4 regions of the Paenibacillus terreus genome follow, and region 3 is predicted to be linked to each of the others. Evidence: riboswitches for the same ligand, from Rfam matches in the RefSeq annotation. Region 3 holds a riboswitch; each other region holds the start of a gene.

Region 1 (6,014 bases), on a different contig from region 3:
TCGTATAAATAGCCGCCGAAAATGGTGAACACCGCCGTGCTCCAGCTAAGTGCCAGCGCCGAATACATTCCCTGTGCCTTGGGAACCTGTTCATGCGGGATATTTTTGATCAAATATTTCATAAAGGCATAATGCCCCATCGCAAATGAGCATGCGTGTAAGATTTGCGCGATACTGAACACAATCACGTTCGGAAAGGCAAATACCAATATCCATCGCAGGGATGAGCCAAGTGCCGCCAGCGCCAGTAAGGAGCCTGCCGAAAAATTGTGAAATTTCCGGTCAGCGACCGCGAAGAAAATAATTTCTGCAATTACGGCAATATTAATAATCACGCCGATCAAATATTTTGGTGCATGGATTTCTTGCAGATATATATAGCCGTAATTGTAGTAGGAAGCGTGTGCCGCCTGCAATAAAATCACAATGACAAGCACCAAAGGAAAGTGTTTGATTTGAAATAATTTAAGCATTCCGTTATTTTGGATTTTGCTCGCTTGCGGCTTTTCAGATAAAACTACGGGTGCACGCATGAATCCAAGGCATACGAACACCACAATGCCAAGCAGCATCGCCCATAAAATAACTTTTTCCCCCATTGCGCCGGTAAAGACGGCCAAGATCAAGCCAGTCACCACAAATCCAATGGATCCCCATAAGCGGCTTTTTCCGTAATGCTGCAATTGCTGCCGCTGCACAAGCACTCCGGCTGCACTGTCCAAAGCAGGCATTAACGCAGGATACACCAAATGTAAAAATACAGTTACGGCAAGCAAGCTGCCGAAGGCATGGGACGGAATGTAACAGAGGAGCGCAATGAGCGTGCCGATGGCCGCTGCATTTAATAAGGTTTTACTGCTGAATTTCCCCGATAATGCAGGGAAAATAACTAATGTGGACAGGCCTCTTGCCACCAAACCCACGCTCATAATCAGACTTGCCTGTGACACCGAGATCCCTTTTGTATGAATCAACCATCCGGTCCAATAGGGCAGAAAAACACCCCATGTAACAAAAAAACTGAAAAACTGTCTGCTCATCCAGCGTTGTGTGTTCATTTTGTTCCCTCCACAGGTTGCATGATATCATGGAGGGGGATACGGCAACATGAGAAATCTCATCTTTTGGGGTGGACTATGGAAATATATAAAAATGAGAAAAGAGAACGTTATCTGGAGGAACACTCCATTGCACATTTATTTTCTTTTCCGATTGAAGAGTTTATTGAGGTGCATGAATATAAGCGTGGTGAATGGATTATTAAGGAAGGCATGAGGCCTGATTATTTATTTTATGTTGTTGAAGGAAAGGCCAAAATTTATGTGACCCATCACAACGGGAAGGTGTCCCTGATTAATTTTATCAATGCTAAAGACTATTTTGGAGAAATGGAATTGTTGAACGAGGTATATTATACAAAAGGGATTCAGACTTCTACCAGGACGGTTTGCTTTGCGTTTCCTTTTCATCACTGCCGTGCACAAATGCTGGAAGACCCGTTATTTCTGCGTGGACTGACGAAGTTTCTGAGTGAAAAAGCCACCAAAATGGCGGCCAAGTCCTCGCAAAGCCTCGCTTTCCCGCTTGAAAACCGGTTAGCGGATTTTATTTTGCAGACTGCTGACGAAGGGGTCTATAAGGAAAAGCATGTGACCGTTTGTGATTTTCTGGGTGTCTCCTATCGGCATTTATTATACGTATTTGCTCAATTTTGTGATAAAGGATATTTGCAAAAAGAAGGCCGTCACTACCGCATTCAGCGGTACGACTCCTTATATGAACTTGCCGGGATGTTGGGGAATACGTAGTGATTTGCGATTAAACGCCTGTCCCTTCTTTTCTCAAACGTTGCTCATGCTTAAGAAGCCATTCCTTTCGCCATAGGCCGCCCGCATAGCCGGTTAACTTCCCGTTGGTACCAATAATTCGGTGGCAGGGGATGACAATGCTTAATTTGTTTTTGCCGTTTGCGCTGCCGACAGCTCGTATGGCCTTTTCATTCCCGATGGAAACAGCAATATCTTTGTAGGACCACGTTTGCGCGTAGGGGACTGTTTTTAAAGAATTCCAAACCGTTTTTTGAAATTCAGTACCTTCATATATATAAGGAAATGTAAACTCGGTACGTGTGCCTTTAAAATACTCATCAAGCTGATCACGGCAAAGCTTCAAAGCCTGGGGAGTTTCGTCATGGATAGCATTTACGATCTGGTCCCGTTCCGAGAACAGGATAGAGTAAACCGCTTGATCGGTTCCTTGTATTTCAACCATTCCAATGGGGGATTGGTAATCTATTATATACAGTCTGCTCATATAAGGACCTCCAAGAAAAAAGGTAGTATTGAATCTCCAGTTTATCGATTAAGGCTCTTTCCTCATCTTACGAAACTCGCTTGGCGAACAGCCTTTTAAATTTCGAAACACTTTGTAAAAATTAGAAAGACTTTGGAAGCCTACCTCATAACCAATTTCAAGATTGGTCATATCGGTCGTTTGAAGAAGCTGTGTGGCTCTATCGATGCGCACTTTTTCCAAAAAAGTACGCGGAGTCTCTGATGTTTCTTTTTTAAACAGCCTTTCAAGATAAAAGGGGCTTAAACCGACCTGTTCCGCAATATCATTCAGCTTCAAATCTTGTTTATATTGATTCACTAAAATTGTCGTAACACTTTTGACAAATTCACTGTTTGGAGAATGTTCAACCTCGGGCTGGCATCTTTTACATGCACGATAACCAGCTTTTTCAACCTCACTGATATTGTGATAGAACTCAACATTTATCTTTTTGGGCTTTCTGGATCTGCAGGAAGGACGGCAGTAGATTTTTGTTGTTTTCACGGCTGTAAAAAATAGACCATCATATTTCCGGTCGCAGGCAATGATTTTTTCCCACATCTCGTCAAATGAAAGATTTATACTGGTCATCACTTCATCCCTGCCTTCTGATCTAGTTTTCATATAAATGTGAGGTATCCTGTAATTCCAATAATTTAGCCGCATTGTTTTGTAAGCAAGCGATGACTTTATCTGACAGGGCATTTCCGAAGCTGAAACGCTTGACGCCTAACTCTTTCAGCTTATTACAACTCGTCAGGTTAGGCAAAGACAATATATTGAGCGGCGCCTTGACTTGAGCAGCTATTTGCTGAATTTCGTCCTCTTCCGTTACCCCTGGCACAAAGATGCCACTGGCCCCGCTTTCAACATAGGCACTGGCCCGATCGATCGTTTCATTGAAGGGGTTTTCCAATTGAAAGTAAGTATCCGTTCTGGCGTTGATATAAAAATCTTTGAATCCGCGATTTTCCAGCGCCGTCCTCATTTTGATCAGAAGGCTGCAATGATCCGCTATATCTCTTAACCCCGTTTCTTTTTTCAAGGAATCCTCGATATTAATGCCGGCGACCCCGACATCTGCTGTTCTTAATACATTATCGATAATTGTGTTAAAATCCTCGCTATATCCTGCCTCGATATCAGCGGATACCGGTATTTTTACATTTTCTGCAATGGTTTTGACGATTGCTAGATTTTGATTAAAATCTATTAATTCTCCGTCCGCATAGCCTAACGAGTTGGCAATCCCCCAGCTGGTAGTACCAATGGCTTTAAAACCTGTCTTCTCTAATGTCAAAGCTGATAATAGATCCCAGGCATTTCCCAAAAATAATAGCTCCTCTGAAGTATGGAGATTATTGAACTCCCGAATCATCGACATTTTGCTTCCTCCTTGGCTTTGGTGTAACTCATTCTATCAAGGAGGCTTTAATCATTTCGTCCTCATTCTTGCTCTTATGGTCTGAGATATGAACGAAAAAAAAGATCATCGAATGGGCGCGGAAATCAATGAATCTTGTAAATTTTCTCTTGATAGAAATAGAGATATTTGGTAAGATAGTCTCACAAAAGCTACTCACGATAACGGCAAACTTGTCGAAAGGCAAGGACGCAAAGCTACAGGGCCTACTTGGCGATATGTCAAACGGCAGCCAGCTACCGAACGAAGACGCTTTTTTTGTTTTTCATAGGATAATTTTATATTAAAATCTGGAAACTCTAGCACGACAATGGCAAACTTGTCGAAAGACTGGGACGCAAAGCTACAGGGCCTTCTTGACGATATGTCAATGGCAGCCTGGCTATCGAAGGGAGTTTGCAGTTATGCGCAACGCAATATTCGCGATTGTAGGACTTTTTGCGTTATTATTGTGGGCTCCGTTTGTACAAGCTGCGCAATCTCAGGATTGGCTGGGCTTGGAACAGCTGGACCGTGGTGTGATCGTTGTTCGCTATGATGTGAAAGCCGGCATCAAGACGAAGCTCATGATCTCAAAAGGTCAGGACAAATATACGTATGTACTTTCGCCGAATAAACGGCAGGAAGCATTCCCGCTGCAGATGGGCAACGGTGATTACACGGTTACCGTACTGGAGCAAGTCAGCGGTACCAAATATAAGATCGCACAGGAAGCGCCCGTTACACTTCAACTGGCAAACAAGAGCAAAGTGTTTTTGAGTTCTGTACAAAATATCAATTGGAGCGAACAGGACAAGGCTGCTCAACTTGCGAAGAAGCTAACCGCGTCTGCTCAATCTGACGAAGAAAAAGTACAGGCTATTTATGAATATATTGTTGGTACGATCAGATACGACAAGGCTCTTGCAACCAGTGATCTGACAGATTACCTTCCCGATATCAATCGCACGATTGCAGGGCAGAAGGGGATGTGTTACGACTATGCCTCCCTGTTCGCTTCCATGCTGCGGAGTATCGGCATTCCAGCCAAGCTCGATATGGGGACTTCGGAATACGTCGATGTTTACCACGCCTGGAATGAAGTTTATTTGAACGGAAAATGGGTAACCATTGATACAACGGTTGATGCGAGCTGGAAAGCCAAAGGGGCCGATTTTAAAATGATAAAAGACGCCTCTCGTTATTCGGTATCCAAATATTACTAAAAAGAATACGATTAACTTAAGCTTTGGACACATGTCCAAGGCTTATTCGAGTTTGTAGAGAAATTGTAGAGGTCCGGCAGTTATAATGCAAGAAGCCCATTTGGTTCTGGTGGGAAAAACAGGAACAATGAATCGTGCGCCATTTAGAAATAAGTGGAGGTGATGGACTGAAGGTCTCTTAACGGCATACAATTCAATGCAGTATAGATAGCCCGATTTGCGCACGGAAAGCTGGATCGGAACCGACATTACGAGGGTGATGTAGAGACTGAGGGAGAGATTATGAAGAAAAAAGTTAGTGGAATCGTTGTGGCGCTGCTGCTTCTGCTTCAATCGGTTTTTGGTGTAACCGTCTGGACGGGCAATGTAGCCAATGCCAACGCGGCCGATGCACTGTCAAACGTGCAGGAATCCGTGTATGGGGAAACGGATGAAGTTGCAGTGACGGATGATGTGTATATCCCGCCGGCGCCAGTCAAGAATACGGACAATATTTTAACAAAAGTGGTATTAACCGACTCGAATGGTAACGTGGTCGATGCGGTATATAATCCGGACAGTACCCTGGACATCGGTGAGGCTGTGAATCTCAGCTACGAATGGGAGCTTCCGAATAATCACGGCTACAAGAACGGGGATACCTTTACCTTCGAACTGCCAAAGCAGTTTGAAATTTTTACGGACATTGACGCACCGCTCGTGGCCGATCAAGACAAAGTTGGCACATTTACCGTCGATCGGAGCGGGAAGGTTGTCATGACCTTCAACGATTATGTGGAAAGCCATTCCAACGTAAGCGGCAAGCTGCAAATACGCACCGAGTTTACGAAGGAAACGATTAAGGGAAGCACGGAAGTCATCATTGCCATTCCGGTAAAAAGCGGTGTGCAGACCGTTATCGTGAATCTGAAGCCGCAGGGCGGAAAGTTGATCGATAAACAGGGGAAAGCGGTTGGCAAAGACCGGATCGATTGGACGGTTCAAGTCAACAAGTCGCTGGATAAGATCAAGCATGCGGTCATCACGGATGTGATGCCTGAAGGCTCTGAGCT
Region 2 (6,014 bases), on a different contig from region 3:
GCGGGAATCGGATATGGCGGTTCGTGCTTCCCCAAGGACACGAATGCCCTGATTCAAATCGCGGGCAATGTGGATTACGAGTTCAAGCTGCTTAAATCCGTAGTGGAAGTCAACACAGATCAACGCTATATGATTATTTCCAAGCTGCGCGAATCCCTCGGGCAGTTAAACGGTATACATGTAGGCATTTGGGGCTTGTCCTTCAAGCCGAACACGGATGATATCCGGGAGGCGCCGTCTCTTGAAATCGTGGAGACTCTGGTGAAGGAAGGCGCGTTTGTCAAAGTCCATGATCCGATCGCGATGGACAAATTCAGGGAGCAGTTTGATCACGAGCATATTCAGTGGTGCTCCACGGCCGAAGAAGCGGCGCTTGGCTGTGATGCCGTCTGCCTGCTGACCGATTGGGATCACTACAGGCAGGTTGACCTGCGCATGCTTGGCTCCGTGCTGCGCAAGCCGGTTCTCATTGACGGACGTAATGTATTTTCCGAACAGCAGATCGCCGAATCCGGATTGGAGTATTATTCGGTCGGCAGACCACGCATGAGTGGGCTGAACGGCCTTTCGCCAAGCGTTGCGGGTGCAGTATAATATTAGTGTATAGGAAAATTTGCCCTTTTAAGGAAATTTACTTCGTGGAGGGAGAGTGGAGTTATGAAATTGGTACTCTTGTCTGGCGGTTCCGGTAAAAGGTTATGGCCTCTGTCCAACGATTCCCGTTCCAAACAATTTCTGAAGGTGCTGGAAAGCCCGGAGGGGCTTCCTGAATCCATGGTGCAGCGGGTATGGAGACAGCTGGGAGACGCCGGAATGGCGGAGTCCTCATATATTGCAACTGGCAGAGCTCAGGTCGAAATGATTCAGAGCCAGATCGGCGGCGACGTCAGCATCATCGTGGAGCCTGAGCGCAGGGATACCTTCCCGGCCATTGCGCTTACGGCTACCTACTTGTACAGCATCGCCGGCGTATCTCCGGATACGGTTGTTGCGATTTTGCCGGTGGACCCGTATGTGGAGCAGACCTTCTTCCATACGGTGGCACGCATGGAATATACGCTGCAGAAAACGGGCGCCAATCTGGCTCTGATGGGTGTCGTTCCATCCTATCCATCCGAAAAATACGGTTATATCATTCCGAAAGAAGGACCGGCCGGAATTGCAGGCTGCCTGCAGGTCAGCCATTTTCAAGAGAAACCGAGCAAAGAGCAGGCTGAGCTTCTGATTGAGCGGAGCGCGCTCTGGAACTGCGGAGTTTTTGCTTTCCGTCTGGGATATCTGCTGAACATTCTGGAAGGGAAGGGGCTTCCGCTGAATTATGAAGAACTGCAGAAACAATATCATATTTTGCCTAAAATAAGCTTTGATTATGAAGTGGTAGAGAAGGAAGAGAATATCGTAGTTCTTCCATATGATGGCTTCTGGAAGGATCTCGGCACCTGGAACACGCTGACGGAGGAAATGTCACAGCGTCAGGTGGGCAAGGGAGTAATGACTGAGGATTCCGTGAATACAAGCCTGATCAACGAGCTGGACATTCCGGTTACCATTATCGGGGCCAGCGATCTGATCGTAGCGGCCAGTCCGGATGGCATTCTTGTAACCAACAAGGCGGAGAGCCCGCGGATCAAGGAAGTACTGAAGGCTCACAATCAGCGTCCGATGTATGAGGAGCGCCGTTGGGGGCATTACCGGGTTGTGGATTATGTGAAATATCCGGAGGGCAATGAAGTGCTCACCAAACGGATTTGTATCGAGAAGGGCAAAAATATCAGCTACCAGCTTCATCGCAAGCGGAGCGAAATTTGGACGATCATCAGCGGCGAAGCGGAAGTGATTCTGAACGAGAAGCTGCACAAAGTAAAGGCCGGCGACGTTGTCCGCATTCCGGAAGGCACCAAGCACAGCATTCTGGCGGTGACCGATGTGGAACTGATTGAGGTACAAGCAGGATCGGAGCTGGTGGAAGAAGATACCGTCCGTTTCTGCATGGATTGGAATGAAATTTCTCTGCAACAGTTCATTTCCTGAAAAACGCACTTGTTGCGTTTTTACGCATATCATTGCAAAAAATGATGTTGTTTTACAGGTTTTTTTGTCATAATATCTGAAAAAATGGGTTTCAGCATAAATGATCTATTAATTTTTGGTAAATCGGAGTCGATACTCTAGGATAAGAAGGAGCTTCATAGACCTTCATACGAAAAATGGCAACCCTGTCGAAAGACAGGTGAACGCAAAGCTATAGGGCCTTACCCCATCGAGGGCTGGCAGCCTGGCTACCGAGAGGGAGAGAATTGGTGAAAACTTATTCTATGTATCGATTTTTTAAAAAACTGCTGCCTGTCGTGCTGTTTTGCTCTCTGCTCCCATCAGGCCTGTCCCGGGAACACACTGCCCATGCCGAAGCAGCGCCCATTAATCCGGCTGCTTCGGCCGGGGCGCGCGAATTATATGCGTACTTGTCCAGTTTGGACGGAAAAGGGATGATTACAGGTCAGCATGATTATCTGGAGAGCCCGGATGAGCTGAACATCAAACTGAAGAAAATCAGCGGGCAGTATGCCGGCCTGCACGGCTATGAGCTGGGGGCTGTCTCCAACCAGTCGGCTGCAGAGGCCGAGGCCCAGCGCAGCAATGTAGTGTATAGCGCGATTAATTGGCACAATGCCGGCGGCATCGTTGCCATAACCTTTCATCAGGCGCTTCCCGGCAAACCGTTGACCTGGGCCAATGTACAGGCCAAGATTACCCAGGCGCAATTTGACAAGTACGTGACACCAGGTACCAGGGAATATGCACGGCTGATCGCGGATCTGGATCAAGTCGCGGTGTCCCTTGGCCAGCTGCGGGATGCGGGTGTGCCCGTTCTATGGCGGCCTTACCACGAGATGAACGGGGATTGGTTCTGGTGGGGAAACAAGAAGAACTTTGTGAAATTATGGGATATCATGTATGACCGATTTGTGAATGTCCACCAGCTGAACAATCTGCTGTGGGTCTGGAATCCCAACGCTCCGAATGCTTGGTCAGCTCCTTATGTCAGTACGTTTCCCGGTTTGTCCAAGGTCGACATTCTGGCTGCGGACATCTATGACAATGATTTCGAGCAGAGCTACTACGACGGATTGCTGAGTCTGGCCGGAGAAAAACCGATTGCCATTGGCGAGCACGGCGAGATGCCTTCCGAGAGAGTGCTGTCTGCCCAGCCGAAATGGGTCTACTCCATGACCTGGGGCAACATGCTGACACAAAACAATTCGAACGATCAGATTATTGCATACATGAATGAAGACAGAACACTGACTCGGGATGAATTGGCTGCAGATATGGCCGCTCCTCCTGAAGCCCCTCCTGTGGAGCCGCCTGATACTGCTCCTCCGGGAACACCGCCGGTCGGGGAGGAACCTGATCCGGAGCCTGACCCGGAACCTGCCCCCGAGCCTGTTCCAGATGCGGTATATGAGGGACTGCACGCCGAGTTCTTCAACAATATCGAGCTAAGCGGAACACCTGTGCTTACGCGCACGGATGCCAAGCTGGATTTTAACTGGCGCAGTGCCGCGCCGGATCCGGCGGTACCTGCCGATCAATTCTCCGTACGCTGGACAGGCAAGGTAAAACCGAAATACAGCGGCACCTATACTTTTACGACCATTTCCGATGACGGAATCCGGGTATGGGTGAACGGGCAGCAGATCATTGACAGTTGGTTCAAGCAAAGCTGGACAGAGCGTAAGGGAAGCATCAGCCTTGCGGCGGATCAGCTCTACGACCTCAAAGTGGAATATTACGAAGGAACAGGTGATGCCATGGCACGCCTGATGTGGGAGAGCGAGCAGGAGGCCAAAGCGGTCATTCCTTCGAGCGCTTTGTTCCATACTGTGGAATAGCTCTCTCTTTCCGGCAACCCTGTACAGAAAGTGTGGACATGAACAATGAAAAATTGGTTGGCTAACAAGTATGTATATTTGCTTCTGGGCCTGCTTGGCTTGGTTATCTTGTTTTCGCTTTTGGGTTATGCCAACAAAAGCAATCAGGAAAATGAGAAGAACGCCGCTACCACCTTGTGGATGCTTGGCGTCAGCGATGATTCCTCCGCTGAATTCAAAGGAGCGGCGGGCAAGGAATCGGCCACCCTGGACGTTCAAGCGGCGAGCGCAACGGCGTTAAAGGCGGCGGGAGGAGCGGCGCAGGCCGTTAAGACTTCCACCCCTGTTATTCAACTTAACGGATCCATTCCCCCAGGACTGAATGCCGAGACCAATCCGGAGCTCGTGCTCGAATATGAGCTGGACACCATTCCGGCCAATGGTGTCCGGTTTAATGTCCGCATTCTGGACGCCAGCAAGGCTGTGCCGCAGATGGCCGTGTTTTCCAACAACCAGCTTTCCGGCTTGATTCAGATTGCGGGTGTGGCGGGAACCGGAAGCCAATATACCTTCAAGAGCAATTATCAATTATATATCCCGAAGGAACAGCTGCAGACAGGAGTAAATCAGCTCAAGCTCCGGGTGGCCCGGTGCTTGTACTGCTCGGAGGCGGAGAATTCGAGCCTTTGGTGGACATGGGACAGCCTGAGTCTTGAGAAGCTTGCTTCCCCGGCTGCGGAACCGATTCATGGCAGCTACATCCGTACAGGAACCAATGTAAACAATAACGAGTTTTATTATGATAAAGGGGCTACCCGTCATCTGCCTGCCGTGATGAAATGGCTGGGGATCGCTTACAGCGGAAATATTATGCGGGTCACCTGTGCGAGCAATGTCGGCAATGCATGCTCTGATCTGGACAACTATTACAAAACCCTCAAGCAGTACAACATGCAGGCTGTTGCCCTGTATCTGTATACAGGCGACATCAAGCTGAATGCGGACGGTACGCTGCCGGAGTCCGCCAAGCAGAAGTTGGCTTCATATCTGCAAAATTACGGTCCGTATGTGCAGTATTTTGAAGTCGACAACGAACCGGGGCTGTTCAACCGGTCCAAAGCCGTCAATCTGGCGGTGGCCAATTGGCTGAACAGTGAAGGAAAGAAAATGGCTCCACATATGAAAACAGTAGCTCCCGGATGGGCTTATTGGCCGGCATATTCCGTCAAATCATGCAAGAATCAGACGGGAGACAAGAAGGAGTGCGGCGATCCGGACGGATGGGAAAGGGACCCCCAGCAGCGCCTTGAGCTGGAGAATGTGACGGATCTGACCAACGGGCACGCCTATGGTGAATCGTATGTGCAGGGACGGGGGGGCAGCTTTGTTGAAAATCTGCAGACCTTCAGCGGGTCCAAGGATGGGCTCAGCAAGCAGATGCTGAACACGGAGTTCGGTACCTCCGACTCCCATACGGATAACCCGGCTTATGGGGCGAGCCAGCCGCAGGCAGCGGTTTTCGACCGGATCATGCGGTCACAGATTGGATATGCCGATATGCTCATCCAGCATGCCGCTTTCTACAAGGATTTCACTTTATTTGAAACAGGCTTTGATCTGAACAATCACAATCCTGCGAATACCAAAATTCATGAGTTTGCAAGCGGTCAGGATTCACGCGTTGATATCATGAGACGTCTCAGCCTGGCATATGCCACTCATGGCAAGCCGTTAACCTATGAGGTGCTGAACAAGAGTGAGACCGCCGACAAAATGGTTTATGTGCGTGCGGTGGACACATCCACACTTGATCCGCTGCCGGGGAGCGGTGCGAAATCCAACAAGCTGCTGGTTAATCTGGTGAACTTCGAGCCGACAACCCAGCATATTAAGGTTCGTGTAACGATGCCGAATCAGGGTACCTATCAGGGAGAACGATTCGGTCCCGGGGCCACCTATGCCGAAGCACAAACCACATTGCCCGGTCTGCAGGCTTCCCCAACCCTGGATTTTGAAGAAACACTCGGTCCGGGCGAATCCGTCCAATACATTCTCACTCCGGCCAAGGTGGTCGATGGTGTCAGCACGGCTGACGTCTCTGCCCCTGATTGGGTAACAGCTAATGTGTCCCAGGATGGAGAC
Region 3 (6,014 bases):
ATCCAAGGAGGAGCTGATCCGCCATCTGACGGACACGAGAGCGGAAGCGAAAGATATACTGGCCCGGCTTACCGAAAAGGACCTGGACAGGGAGGTGGCCATTCATTACGGGCTGGAGGATTGGAACCGGATGCTGCGGGTGCAGGCCGAGGAGGGCAAAACCTACGAGATCAAGGTGGTTGGCAAGCTGATCGTTGCTGTTGCCGCACACTATGGATATCATGCGGGGCAAATCGTACTGCTTTCCAAGCTGCAGAAGGATACGGGAGAGCATGTAACAGGACAGTATCATTGAAAAATGCCAAACCGCCTGCTGCAGGCGGTTTTCACATTTTTTTGTATATGTTCAATGCTTCGTAGAGGAAATTTGTATCATACCCCGTTTTTTGATGGATTCTAACACACCATTGTTCAATAGACTCTGCTTCCGGATCGTTGAATAATCCTTCGGTTGTGCTCAGAAAGCTTTGCCAGTCATAAAACTCCCAATGAGCGGTTTCATTCTTATAGGGAATTCTGCATTCTAATAGAGGTGACTTATGGATTGCATTCTGGCATATTTCGGCGGCAAGCCAGAAGTCATCCATTTTAACCGGGGTAAGATTAAAGACTTGCTTGCTGGTTTTTCCGTTTGGCCTGTGGTATAGAACCGTGAATAAATCACCAGCCGATTGCACTTGTATCTCTGCCGCAGGAAAGAGGCCCTTTAATCTCTCTTCAGTATAATCTTCACTATCGGCATCTACCAGCACCGGATTGAGCCACTGATCCCCCAAATCGCAATAATAGCGGTGTCCTTCCTCATTTTTCGCAATAACGGCCACATGCGCATCCTCTGTTCCCATATCATGGCCGATCGGATAAGCTTCAATCCCTTCCTTTTCGAACTCATGCAGCAGCCACAAAGCGAGGTCAAAGCAATTGCCTGTAATGCCATACTGCTCGCGATGCTCCTTCATTTGAGCTACTTCTCTTTGCTTTTTTCCGGAATTCTTTTGAAAATACCATGCTTTGGTTAAGGTTTCCATCGGGAAATGATCGAATTTTCTCCATACGCTTAAAATATCCTTGGTAGCAAAAATACGCCATTCTCCTTTCACAGGGGCCCGTATTCAAAGGGACTGCTTCTTTCAGCGGGAAAGAAACAGTCCTTGTTTAAATACCATTATACAGCTTCCCCGGCAGGGACGTCTTTGTCTTTTCTGGCGAGCAGAAGGCTCCAGCCTGTTAAAATAACAGCGCCGACCACCATTAAACCGCCGATCCATGAGGTGTGAATCAGCCCCGGACCATCCACAATCAGGCCCCCAAAATAAGCGCCAAGAGCAATGCCGCCGTTAAAGGCCGCGATATTGATTGCGGATGCGACATCCACGGCCTGCGGCACAAAACGCTGGGCAAGGTTAACGACATACAGCTGAAGTCCGGGCACATTCATGAAGGCAAACAGGCCCATCAGAATAATCGTGATCAAACCCGCCACTTTAAACGGAGCCGTGAAGGCCAGAATAAACAGGACCACCGCCTGAATAATAAACATATACAGCAGCGCTGAAAGCGGCTTGCGGTTGGCGGCCTTGCCGCCGATGATGTTGCCGATGGCAATCGCAATGCCATACAGAAGCAGAAGGAAAGCTACGGTTGTCTCGCCAAAGCCGGTAATGTCATGCAGCAGAGGAGACAGATACGTAAAGACGACGAAGGTGCCACCGTATCCGAGAGCCGTTATCAGGAAAGCAAGCAGCAGCCGTCCGTTGGTAATGAGCCTGATCTGATCCCGTACCGGGGTTTTGACCCCCTTCCGCAGATTGCCGGGAACGAGAATCAAATTGGCGATCAGAGCAATGATGCCAATCACGGCTATGGTTAGAAAGGCTGCACGCCAGCCGAGCTGCTGGCCGATAAACGTGCCGAAGGGTACGCCGGTAATCGTGGCCACGGTCAATCCGGAGAACATAATGGCAATGGCGCTTGCCCGCCGGTTCGGCGCGACAAGGTCAGCCGCAATGGTTGAGCCGATCGACATAAATACGCCATGCGAGAACGCGGAAATAACCCGTGCCGTAAGCAGCAGCCCGATTCCGCTTGAGAAGGCCGCAAGCGAATTGCCAGCGATGAAGATGATCATAATCCAGATCAGCAGCGTTTTTCTTGGTATTCCTGAAGTTAAAGAGGTTAATACCGGAGCGCCAAAAGTAACGCCCAGCGCATATAAAGTGACCGTCAGTCCGGTCATCGTTACAGATATATTCAAGTCTTCAGCGATAAGGGGAAGCAGTCCCACGCTGATGAACTCAGTTGTCCCGATTGCAAAAGCGCTGATAGCGAGAGCCAGCAGCGACAAAGTACTGCGTTTAGTGTCCGAGGACATGTTCAGTTCCACTCCTATTTTTTTATTTTTATGCCGGCCGGCAAATGCTATTATGGATGCTTCACACGAAAAAGAATAGTACATACTTCGAAGTACTATAGGCACTTACAGGTACCTATAGGAGGAAACGGGGGAAAAAAAGCCGGAATCCTGAGTATCCAGGAGCCCGGCTCTTCCGTTTGCAGATCGTTTATGTGGATGGTTCAAAGTATTTGCTTTAAACCTCTACTGTTTGGCCTTCTTGTTCAATATGCTTTTCGCCCCAGGCACACATGGCATCCAGGACAGGCTTCAGGGACCAGCCGTAACCGGTCAGGGAATACACGACCTTGGGCGGAACCTGCTCAAATATTTGCCGCTTCACAAGTCCGTCATCTTCCAGTTCCCGCAGCTGCTGTGTGAGCATCTTCTGCGTAATGCCAGGCATTAGTCTCTTTAGTTCGCTGGTGCGTTTGTCGCCTTTATCCAGATGACACAAAATAACCGCCTTCCATTTGCCGCCCATCACCTCAAGGGTTGCTTCCACCGGGATATTGTAAGCCATATGTTTACCTCCTGAAAAAATATAGTGAGATGCTTTGATCTCTATAGGATCTGAAAGTATATAGGGTTCTTTCAGAGATGTACATATCCGTCAAGGAACTACAATCTATGATAACACTACAAGGGAAAAAGTAAACAAGTGTGAAGAATGGCGATTTTTACGGGATCATGTCGAAAAAACACGGAAAATATATTATATTATCTCAAGTGGATATTCCACCATTTATGCAAAGGGCAAACTTGCCGAAAGGCAAGGACGCAAAGCTGCAGGCCTAAGGAAACTATCATGGATCTATGGCGGCTGGGCTACCTTAAATCGGAGGGAGAAATAGCAGGGTGAGCAGTATTTATCAATCGGATGTGGAATTTGTATACAGACGTGGAGAAACCAGGCTTGAAGAGTGCCAAATTACTTGCGAAACGGGGAAAAGGCCTACGATTGGAGACTTCTCCGATAAGTTCAAAGAATACGGCATTGAGACGAGACTGCATGATTTATACAGCATGACTTTTAAACCCGTTGACCCGTTGACTACAGAGATCATATCGATCCGGGTGATTCGGACATTTCAAATGCGTTAATGATTAAGCATTGGAGGGATTTTCCTCCGGTGCTTTTTCATTTTCCGGTGGTCTTCAAAAGATCTTCACAAGTTTAGGATAAACAGAATGGTGAAAGTAATAGGCAGGAGGACTCTTACATATTCGGAATGGTATAATTCCGGTATAACTTGGGCGTACGGAGGGACAGGCCTTGAAAACCATTCTGGTGGTGGATGACGAACAGAAAATTCGCGAGGTACTCGCTTCTTATTTACAGAAGGAGCATTTTCACGTGCTGGAAAGTGTGAGCGGGGAGGAAGCGTTGGCTGTACTGCGCAGCCAGCGGGTTGACCTGTTGATATTGGATCTGATGCTGCCCGGCATGGAAGGGGAGACCGTCTGCCTGGAGGTGCGCAAATTCAGCCCGGTACCGATTCTTATGCTCACTGCCAAGGTAGCTCAGGCGGACCGCATCAGCGGATTATCCATCGGAGCAGATGACTACATGATCAAGCCCTTTGATCCGAATGAGGTGGTTGCCAGAGTAAAAGCAATCCTGCGCCGGACAGATGATTCGCAGCTATTGGCGGACGTCATCTCTTTTAATGGGGGGCATCTCCGTATCGATTCACTGAAAAATCAGGTGTACAGGTATGAAGAGCCGATCAGCCTTACACCTAGTGAGTACAAGCTGCTGCTTCTGCTCGCCAAATATCCGCAGCGCCGCTTTCCGCGGGAGGAGCTGGTCGACAGGGTGATGGGCTTCGGGTTTGACGGTGATATCCGCATTATCGATCAGCATGTTAAAAATGTACGGCAAAAGATCGAACAAGATCCACGCAATCCGCGCTATATTATTACGGTGTACGGCTTCGGCTACCGGTTTGGCGGTGAGGGCTGATGTTCAACCGGCTGTATATCCGGCTGGCTGTGATCATCGTCGGCATGGCTGCTGGTATCGTTGCCATTTTTGCCGTGATCAGCGTATTTGCCACTCATTATCATATCTCGATGTATATGGAGCAGGTCTCACCGGCGAGTAAAAGAATGTCCCCATTGATGGATCACCTGGAGAGTGCCCTGATTCAGTCGATCCTGCTGACAGGGTTGTTTTCGCTGCTGCTGGCGCTGATTATCGGGGTCTATTTTGCAAAACGCATCTCCCGCCCGCTTGTCCGCATGAAACAGGCCGCCGAACGGATCAGCAGTGGCAGCCTGGACGCCCGTGTCAGCACGGAAGGCCAGGATGAAATCGCGGAGCTCGGGACTTCCCTGAACCGACTGTCCGAGCAGCTGCAGCGACAGCAGTCACTCCGCATGTCCATGTCGCAGGACATTGCCCATGAGCTGCGCACACCGCTAACAACGTTGAAAAGCCACATGAGGGCCTTGGAGGACGGAGTCTGGGAGCCGACGCCCGCGCGGATTCACTCCTGCCTGGAGGAGGTGGAGCGCCTGATCCAGCTCGTCAGTGAACTGGAGGAGCTGAATGTAATGGATTCGCCGGAATTCCAGCTTTCACGGAAAGAGGAGAATCTGCGTTTGATTGTTGGAAAGGCTGCTGCACTGATGGAAGCTGCTTTTCTTGAGAAAGGGGTGCAGCTCCGATACGAGGGCGTTTCAGATGTCAGGCTGCTTATGGATGCGGACCGCATGAAACAGATTCTGGTGAACCTGTTGACCAATGCTCTTCACCATACGCCTGCCGAGGGGATTGTAAGAGTCGAGGAGCGTAAGGAAAAGTGGGCAGTGTGCCTTGTAATCAGCGATACAGGACCCGGAATTTCGGCGGAGGATTTGCCGTATATTTTTGAAAGGTTTTATCGGGGAGACAAGTCGAGGAATCGGCAGACAGGCGGAAGCGGCATGGGACTGGCGATTGTGAAAAAGCTGGTGGAGGCTCATGGCGGCGAGGTGTGGGCGCAAAGCGATAACAGCGGGGCGCGCTTTTATATTCGGTTGCCTATGTGATATTTTCAAATGAAGCGACAGGAGCTTTGAAGGGCGGGGAAATCGTTGGATATTCGCAGTATTGCTAAGGAAAGCGTCTGGCGTATCAGGCATGAGGTGATGTGGCCTGACAGGGAGCTTGCATTTGTTCAGCTGGAGGATGATGATATGGGGCGTCATTATGGTCTTTTTGTCGGGGAGCGGCTGGTGTCGGTCGTATCCTTGTTTATTGATCGGGACGAAGCCCAATTCCGTAAGTTTGCGACGCTGGAGGCGGAGCAGGGCAAGGGATACGGCAGCAGGCTGCTGCGGCATGTGATGGAAGAGGCAGAGCAGGCGGGGGTAAAACGGATCTGGTGCAACGCCCGCCGGGAAAAGGCGGCATTTTACCGCAAGTTTGGGTTGAGGGAAACAGATCGTACGTTTGTAAAGGGCGGCAAGGAGTATGTCATTATGGAATATCCGATTACATTTCTCCACGGAACTTCTTGATCCTTGTTCTTTGATTACGGATGGCCGAGATCATGGGCAATAACTTGGGTTCAAAATCTACCGCTCTTTTTTGTTTTTTATGGTATATTTATGTAACATGATCGAAATCGGCTAA
Region 4 (6,014 bases), on a different contig from region 3:
GAAGGCGGAGCCGAGCAAAGCGAGAATCATAGCCAGTATAATCAGGGGCAAATAGGCTTTGTTGTAGGATAAAAGCTGGCTGACCGTTTTCCCGAAATTTTTCGACTTTTCACCAGGCCTCATGCCGCCGCCCATGGGACCCCCACTCCCAGGCCCCCGCAGTTTCGCGTTTGTATTGTGACTGCCCACGGTGTATTCATTTTTACCCATGTACGAGTTCCTCCTTCGAAAGCTGGGAATAGGCGATTTCCTGATAAGTGCCGCAGTTATCCATCAGCTCATCATGCGTGCCGCTGCCGACAATTTCGCCATTTTCCAGCACAATGATGCGGTCGGCGTCCTTAATGGTGCCTATGCGCTGCGCAACGATGAGTGTCGTGGCGTCGCCGGTTTGTTGTTTGAGGGCCGAGCGCAGAATGCGGTCTGTCTTGTAGTCAAGCGCCGAAAAGGAATCGTCGAAAATATAAATCTCCGGCTGGCGGTAGATTGCGCGGGCAATGGATAACCGCTGCTTCTGTCCGCCTGATACATTGGCACCGCCCTGGGCAATTTGCCCCTCATACTGGCCCTCCATGTTCTCCACGAACTCGGAGCCTTGGGCAATCTCGACTGCTTTCTTGACCAGCTCTTCGGATATTTCCGGCTTCCCGTCAGTCCGCCCGTTATTGCCATACGCCACGTTAGAAACCACTGTGCCGCTGAACAGCACAGCTCTCTGCGGCACGTAACCGATTTTGTTATGAAGCGCTTCTTGCGTATAATTTTTGACATTCACGCCGTCAACAAGCACTTCTCCTTCGGTCGCGTCATAAAAGCGGGGGATCAGATTGATCACGCTGGTTTTACCGCTGCCTGTAGCGCCAATAAAGGCAACCGTTTCGCCCTTCCTGGCAGTAAAGCTAATGTTGTGCAGCACAGGCTCCTCCGCGTCCGGATATTTGAAGCTGACATTGCGGAATTCCACCTGGCCGGTCAACTCCGGTTTTCCTGCCGTTTCCTTCCCGTCAACGATTTTGGCCTCGGTATTCAGCACCTCCATGATCCGCTTGGCGGATACCGATGCACGGGGCATCAAAATAAAGATCATGCTGACCATCATAAAGGCCATGACCACTTGCATCGCATAGGAGGAGAATACGACCATATTCGAGAACAGCGCGATACGGTCAGGCACAGCAGCAACGTTAATCAGATAAGCGCCAATCCAATAGATCGCCACACTCAGGCCTGACATAATAAAGGTCATGCCCGGGCCGATCATCGCCATTAACCGGCTGGCAAACAGGTTCGTTTTCGTTAATTCAACGTTGGCCTGCTCGAATTTGGCTTCCTGATACGGCTCTGCATTATAAGCGCGAACCACCCGCAGCCCGGTCAGATTTTCACGGGTTACGCGATTCAGATTGTCCGTAAGCTGTTGAATCTTTTTAAACTTTGGCAAAGCGAAAATAATGATCACACTCAGCATCAGAATCAGCACGGCTACGGCCGCTCCCGTGGAGGCGGTCCACTGCCAATTTTTATCCGCAATTTTTACGATGGCCCATACAGCCAGAATCGGCGCTTTGATGATCACCTGCAGTCCCAGTGCAACCACCGTTTGAATTTGGGTAACATCGTTCGTTGAACGGGTGATCAAGCTGGCGGTCGAAAAGCCGTTAATCTCCTCCATGGAAAATGACAAGGTTTTGTCAAATACCATACCGCGCAGACGCATAGCCAGCCCTGCCGCCACCCTGGCGGCGAAGTAGCCGACAATGATCGAGGCGATCATACTGCCGACGGCACACAGCAGCATATAACCGCCGGGGACAAGCAAATCCGATATCTTCGATCCTTCCATCTGCAGCTTGGTTGTAATTTCCGCCATATAATCCGGCAGTCGCAAATCAAGCCATACCTGTGCAACGATGAAGGCCAGACTGCCAAGCACGAGCATCCATTCATGCCTCTTGAGGTATTTGAAAATCTTCACCATCTGGTTGCTCTCCTTTTATCTTATAGTGTAAGACATTTGGCAAAAATATCATGCAGCCCTTAAATGAACTGCATTGGTTATTAACTCTTGGAAGCCATGATCTTTACCAGGCGGACAAACTCCTTGGCATCCTCCTCGCTCAGCCTGCGCAGCATTTTCTCGGTTAACGCAATGCCTTCATTACGTCTGTCAAGCAGAAATTGCCTGCCGGCATCGGTAATAAATACGATCACCCTGCGTTTGTCATCCGCATCGGTACGACGCACAACAAACCCCTTCTTCTCAAGGCTCTTCAGCGCTGTTGCCACCCTTCCCGTGCTGACGGACAAGTATTCGCTCAATTCTCCGGAGGTGGTCCCGTCTTTATGGAAATTCAGGTGAATCAGGATCCCCACTTCCCCGCGCGAGAAGAGCTGTCTCCGATCATCCAGCGGCGGTTTGCGAGCTTGGGCGGCGTATTCAAAGAGCTCTACCGCTAATTCTTTATAATCCACTTGTATGGCTCACACCTTCTAAAATTTATCTTACACTATGAGATAATAATAGATCTTTGCTGCTGTGTCAAACCCATACGGGTATTCCCTCTATTTTCCGCCAAATTAAGTTGCAGATGGTACTGGTCAGATGAACAAAACAACACAAGAAATAACCCGGCTGAATCCCTCGGCCGGGTTATTATAATACCTTATATGGCACCTATCGGCGCCTATCCATTAAAACGCCCGCTCATATTGCACGGGAACTTTATGTTCCTCGCCGAGCGTTACCGCTGCATGTACAGCCCAGTAAGGATCGCTCAGCATACCGCGCCCCACGGCCACCAGCTCGGCATCTCCGTTCCCGATGACCGATTGCGCCATATCGGGGTCATCCAGTCTGCCTACGGCAATGACCGGAATGCCAACCTCCTCACGAATCTGGCGGGCGAACGGAACCTGATAGCCGGGATGGTTCCCTGGTCTTCTCGCTCCAGGAGTCCCTTCACCGCCGGAGCTGACGTGAACGACATCCACGCCCGCATCACGGTATTTCTTAAGCAATTCGATTGCATGATCGATATCGTATCCTCCGTCCGCATACTCCACGGCAGAGATCCGGAACAGCAGCGGCATGTTCTCAGGCATCTCCTTTTTGATCGCCTTAATCACCTCTACGCCGAAGCGTGAAAGGTCCTGTCCGTAGATATCATCCCGCTTGTTGGTGAGAGGGGAGTGAAATTGATGAATGAGATAGCCGTGCGCTCCATGGATCTCAATCGTGTCCACTCCTGCCGCTACCGCACGGCGCGCCGCTTCCCCGAATTTCCGCACCATCTCCCGCACTTCCTCCGTTGTCAGCGCACGCGGCTTCTTGTATGGCTCTCCGCCTGGGAACTCAATGGCCGACGGAGCAACAGGTTCGGCTGCGTCCTCCGCCTTGCGGCCGGCATGGGCAATTTGAATGCCCAGCTTCGCTCCATGCTCATGCACACCATCGGCAATACGGCGAAAAGCGGGGATATGCTCATCCGACCACAGTCCCAGATCATAGTCTGAAATACGGCCATCAGGCTCGACATCTGTCATTTCTATAATGATCAATCCTGTGCCGCCCACAGCGCGGCTGGTGTAATGGACATAATGCCAGTCATTCGGAATGCCGTCCTTGGCTGTAACCGAGTATTGGCACATCGGCGCCATGACAATCCGGTTTTTAAGCTCCAGGCCTTTAATGGTGTAAGGCGTGAACAGTATGTTCTTTGACATGGTAATCCCTCCCTGGTTCCTGTCCCATAGTTTCAACCACAGGTTTACGAATCATACATTTTTTAGCTGTACTGCAACTCAAGAAAGTTGCACACAATTCATTATCATACTTTGCAATTTCCCACACAAGTACTCACATCCATGTTCCCTAGTATCAATTTTTATACTGTCTTTGTGAGCGGTTATCAGCTCGATGATCCTGATTTCATGAATCAAAAGAACTTAAAATTTTTATTTCTTTGTCCCAAATAAAGAAAATTTGAGGAAAATAGTTCCAAACTCCTATTCCCATATAACCATCCTATTGGTAAATTGACATCATACAACACGGTTAGACAGCAATAAACTCGTACGATAAAGGCAAACCCGTTGAAAGGCGGGGACGCAAAGCTACAGGGGCTTAGGTGGGATGCCACGATGCCAGCCAGCTACCGAATACGACGGAAAAATACCTCCGTCTTATTCCTTTACCAGATAAGAAAGAGGTGTTTTTGCGTTCACAAATGTAAAATTCTTATTTTTCTAGGAATGAAAGTGCTTTAACATAAGTCCGCGAAGGGATGAAGCGGCGAAAGTTATTACATTTTTGGCATCCGGAGCGGCTTCCTATGTAACCGGCACCTCTGTAAATATCGACGGCGGCTCGGGACATGCTTTGTAGGCAGTATTAATAGCACACGGGGAGGGGATTGGATGTTGTACGACAGCAAGCCTGACATCGGAACACGGTACCCCGGTTCAGACGGGAATGATTCGCAGAGAGCAGCTTTTCTGAAATGGATCGAGCAAATCCTGATCGGCATCGACCGCGTTAAAGCTCATGATCATGTATATCTCATGGAGAGTAACCGCCGACAAAGCGACTTATATAGTGAACTTATACGGTCATGTAAAATACCGGCAGCGGGGATGTCTATGGAAGAGGTCAATCATAAGCTATTGTCACTTCTGCACTCCCTCCCCCTACATAAAAGATACGAATTGACAAATACGCTCCAGATGGACAGCATCCCGGGTATTCTCGGCCTGTTGACCGCTTGTCTGGTTAATGACAGTCATATGTCGGAGGCATACGGGCCGGCAGGTGCAGAGGCAGAAGCCAGTGTAACAGCAATGCTGTCCAGGCTGGTCGGATACGACAGCAGCAGCAGTGGAGGTTACACCCCTGGGGAAGGGCAAAGGGCCCTATTTGCGGCATTGCGCATCGCGATTGCCAAGCTTGCTCCCGATGCACCCCGCTCGGGCGTGCCCCGCAAGCTGTATGTGCTCTGTTCGGAAGCGGCTTATGACAGCTTGTCCAGGTCAATGGAAGCGGTAGGGATCGGAAGCGGTCATTTGATCCGGGTGCGGACACTGCCGGACAGCTCCATGGATCTTGTGGAGTTGAAGGATCAATTGATTCGTGTGATCCGCAGCGGAGGAACACCGATTTGCATTGTAGCCACAACGGGGACAAGCGATGCGATGGGGATCGACGATGTAGAGGAAATTTACCATTTAGCCGCCATTCTGTGCTCCGCTTATAATATTCCCCGGCCGCATATCCACGCGGACTCGGCGCTCGGCGGAATCTTTGCCTTCTTTAACGGGTACGATTTTGCAGCCAATCCCCTTTCCTTTGAACCGGAGACATTACACGCCCTGTACAGGATTCAATCCAAAATGGCCAAGCTTCGCTTTGCCGATTCATTGTGCGTTGATTTTCATAAATCAGGGCATATTCCGCATTCAAGCAGCCTGCTTCTGGTTAAAGACGCAAAGGATCTTCAGCTTATAGACCTTCCTCCGGAAGAAACGCCCGCTAGCTCCTTCGGAATCTACAGCGTACTGCTGGCTTTCGGGATTGAAGGTTATCAACAGATCCTGGGCCAACTGGTCGAGGTGAACATTGCTTTCAGGAAAGCACTGAAAATGAACATTCCCGAAGCGGTGATTGTAAATAGGTTTAATCCGGGGAACATTACTTTGTTTCGCATATACCCGGGCGGCGTTTCCCGCTTCGCGGAGGAATTGAACGGGGAATGCACGCAGGAGGAAGTGGAGCGCACCAATCTCCTGAACGAAAGATTATTCGAGCGATTGGGCCGGCGGAGAGAGAGTATGTTATTGGACCATACGAAAAAACACTTATCTGTATTGACGGCAGACCTGCATACGATGCCGCTTTACGCAGCCAAGCTCTCCGTCATTTCACCCCATACCCGGAAGGAGCATGTGGATGAGATTGTGCTTTATCTGAAGGAGATTATAAATGATGTTTTAGTAACTTAACCCTCCTCCATAGTTAAGGA

What was found. A riboswitch is a leader RNA that binds a small molecule or an ion and turns the genes downstream of it on or off. The one in region 3 is predicted to bind cyclic di-GMP.
Region 1: it holds a riboswitch for cyclic di-GMP, as region 3 does, so the genes downstream of both, ACE5KN_RS18270 (transglutaminase-like domain-containing protein) here and ACE5KN_RS22960 (hypothetical protein) in region 3, are expected to answer to the same signal.
Region 2: it holds a riboswitch for cyclic di-GMP, as region 3 does, so the genes downstream of both, ACE5KN_RS05360 (glycosyl hydrolase) here and ACE5KN_RS22960 (hypothetical protein) in region 3, are expected to answer to the same signal.
Region 4: it holds a riboswitch for cyclic di-GMP, as region 3 does, so the genes downstream of both, ACE5KN_RS08825 (SDR family NAD(P)-dependent oxidoreductase) here and ACE5KN_RS22960 (hypothetical protein) in region 3, are expected to answer to the same signal.

What each region holds. Positions count from the first base shown of each region.
Region 1 is NZ_JBHIRX010000010.1:82,205-88,218, reverse strand. It holds gene ACE5KN_RS18295 (MFS transporter) at 1-1,058, opposite strand, end outside; gene yeiL (transcriptional regulator YeiL) at 1,137-1,808, shown strand; gene ACE5KN_RS18285 (methylated-DNA--[protein]-cysteine S-methyltransferase) at 1,819-2,313, opposite strand; gene ACE5KN_RS18280 (bifunctional transcriptional activator/DNA repair enzyme AdaA) at 2,362-2,925, opposite strand; gene ACE5KN_RS18275 (isocitrate lyase/PEP mutase family protein) at 2,948-3,718, opposite strand; cyclic di-GMP riboswitch class I at 3,914-4,001, shown strand; cyclic di-GMP riboswitch class I at 4,060-4,147, shown strand; gene ACE5KN_RS18270 (transglutaminase-like domain-containing protein) at 4,162-4,962, shown strand; gene ACE5KN_RS18265 (collagen binding domain-containing protein) at 5,245-6,014, shown strand, end outside.
Region 2 is NZ_JBHIRX010000002.1:249,270-255,283, forward strand. It holds gene ACE5KN_RS05350 (UDP-glucose dehydrogenase family protein) at 1-594, shown strand, start outside; gene ACE5KN_RS05355 (sugar phosphate nucleotidyltransferase) at 658-2,031, shown strand; cyclic di-GMP riboswitch class I at 2,200-2,287, shown strand; gene ACE5KN_RS05360 (glycosyl hydrolase) at 2,316-3,893, shown strand; gene ACE5KN_RS05365 (discoidin domain-containing protein) at 3,939-6,014, shown strand, end outside.
Region 3 is NZ_JBHIRX010000015.1:123,657-129,670, forward strand. It holds gene ACE5KN_RS22940 (DinB family protein) at 1-295, shown strand, start outside; gene ACE5KN_RS22945 (hypothetical protein) at 327-1,082, opposite strand; gene ACE5KN_RS22950 (MFS transporter) at 1,166-2,371, opposite strand; gene ACE5KN_RS22955 (winged helix-turn-helix transcriptional regulator) at 2,589-2,915, opposite strand; cyclic di-GMP riboswitch class I at 3,138-3,228, shown strand; gene ACE5KN_RS22960 (hypothetical protein) at 3,251-3,496, shown strand; gene ACE5KN_RS22965 (response regulator) at 3,669-4,358, shown strand; gene ACE5KN_RS22970 (sensor histidine kinase) at 4,358-5,428, shown strand; gene ACE5KN_RS22975 (GNAT family N-acetyltransferase) at 5,474-5,899, shown strand.
Region 4 is NZ_JBHIRX010000003.1:411,766-417,779, forward strand. It holds gene ACE5KN_RS08805 (ABC transporter ATP-binding protein) at 1-210, opposite strand, end outside; gene ACE5KN_RS08810 (ABC transporter ATP-binding protein) at 203-1,978, opposite strand; gene ACE5KN_RS08815 (MarR family winged helix-turn-helix transcriptional regulator) at 2,059-2,472, opposite strand; gene ACE5KN_RS08820 (NADH:flavin oxidoreductase/NADH oxidase) at 2,692-3,723, opposite strand; cyclic di-GMP riboswitch class I at 4,073-4,159, shown strand; partial or broken gene ACE5KN_RS08825 (SDR family NAD(P)-dependent oxidoreductase) at 4,283-4,384, shown strand; gene ACE5KN_RS08830 (pyridoxal phosphate-dependent decarboxylase family protein) at 4,417-5,994, shown strand.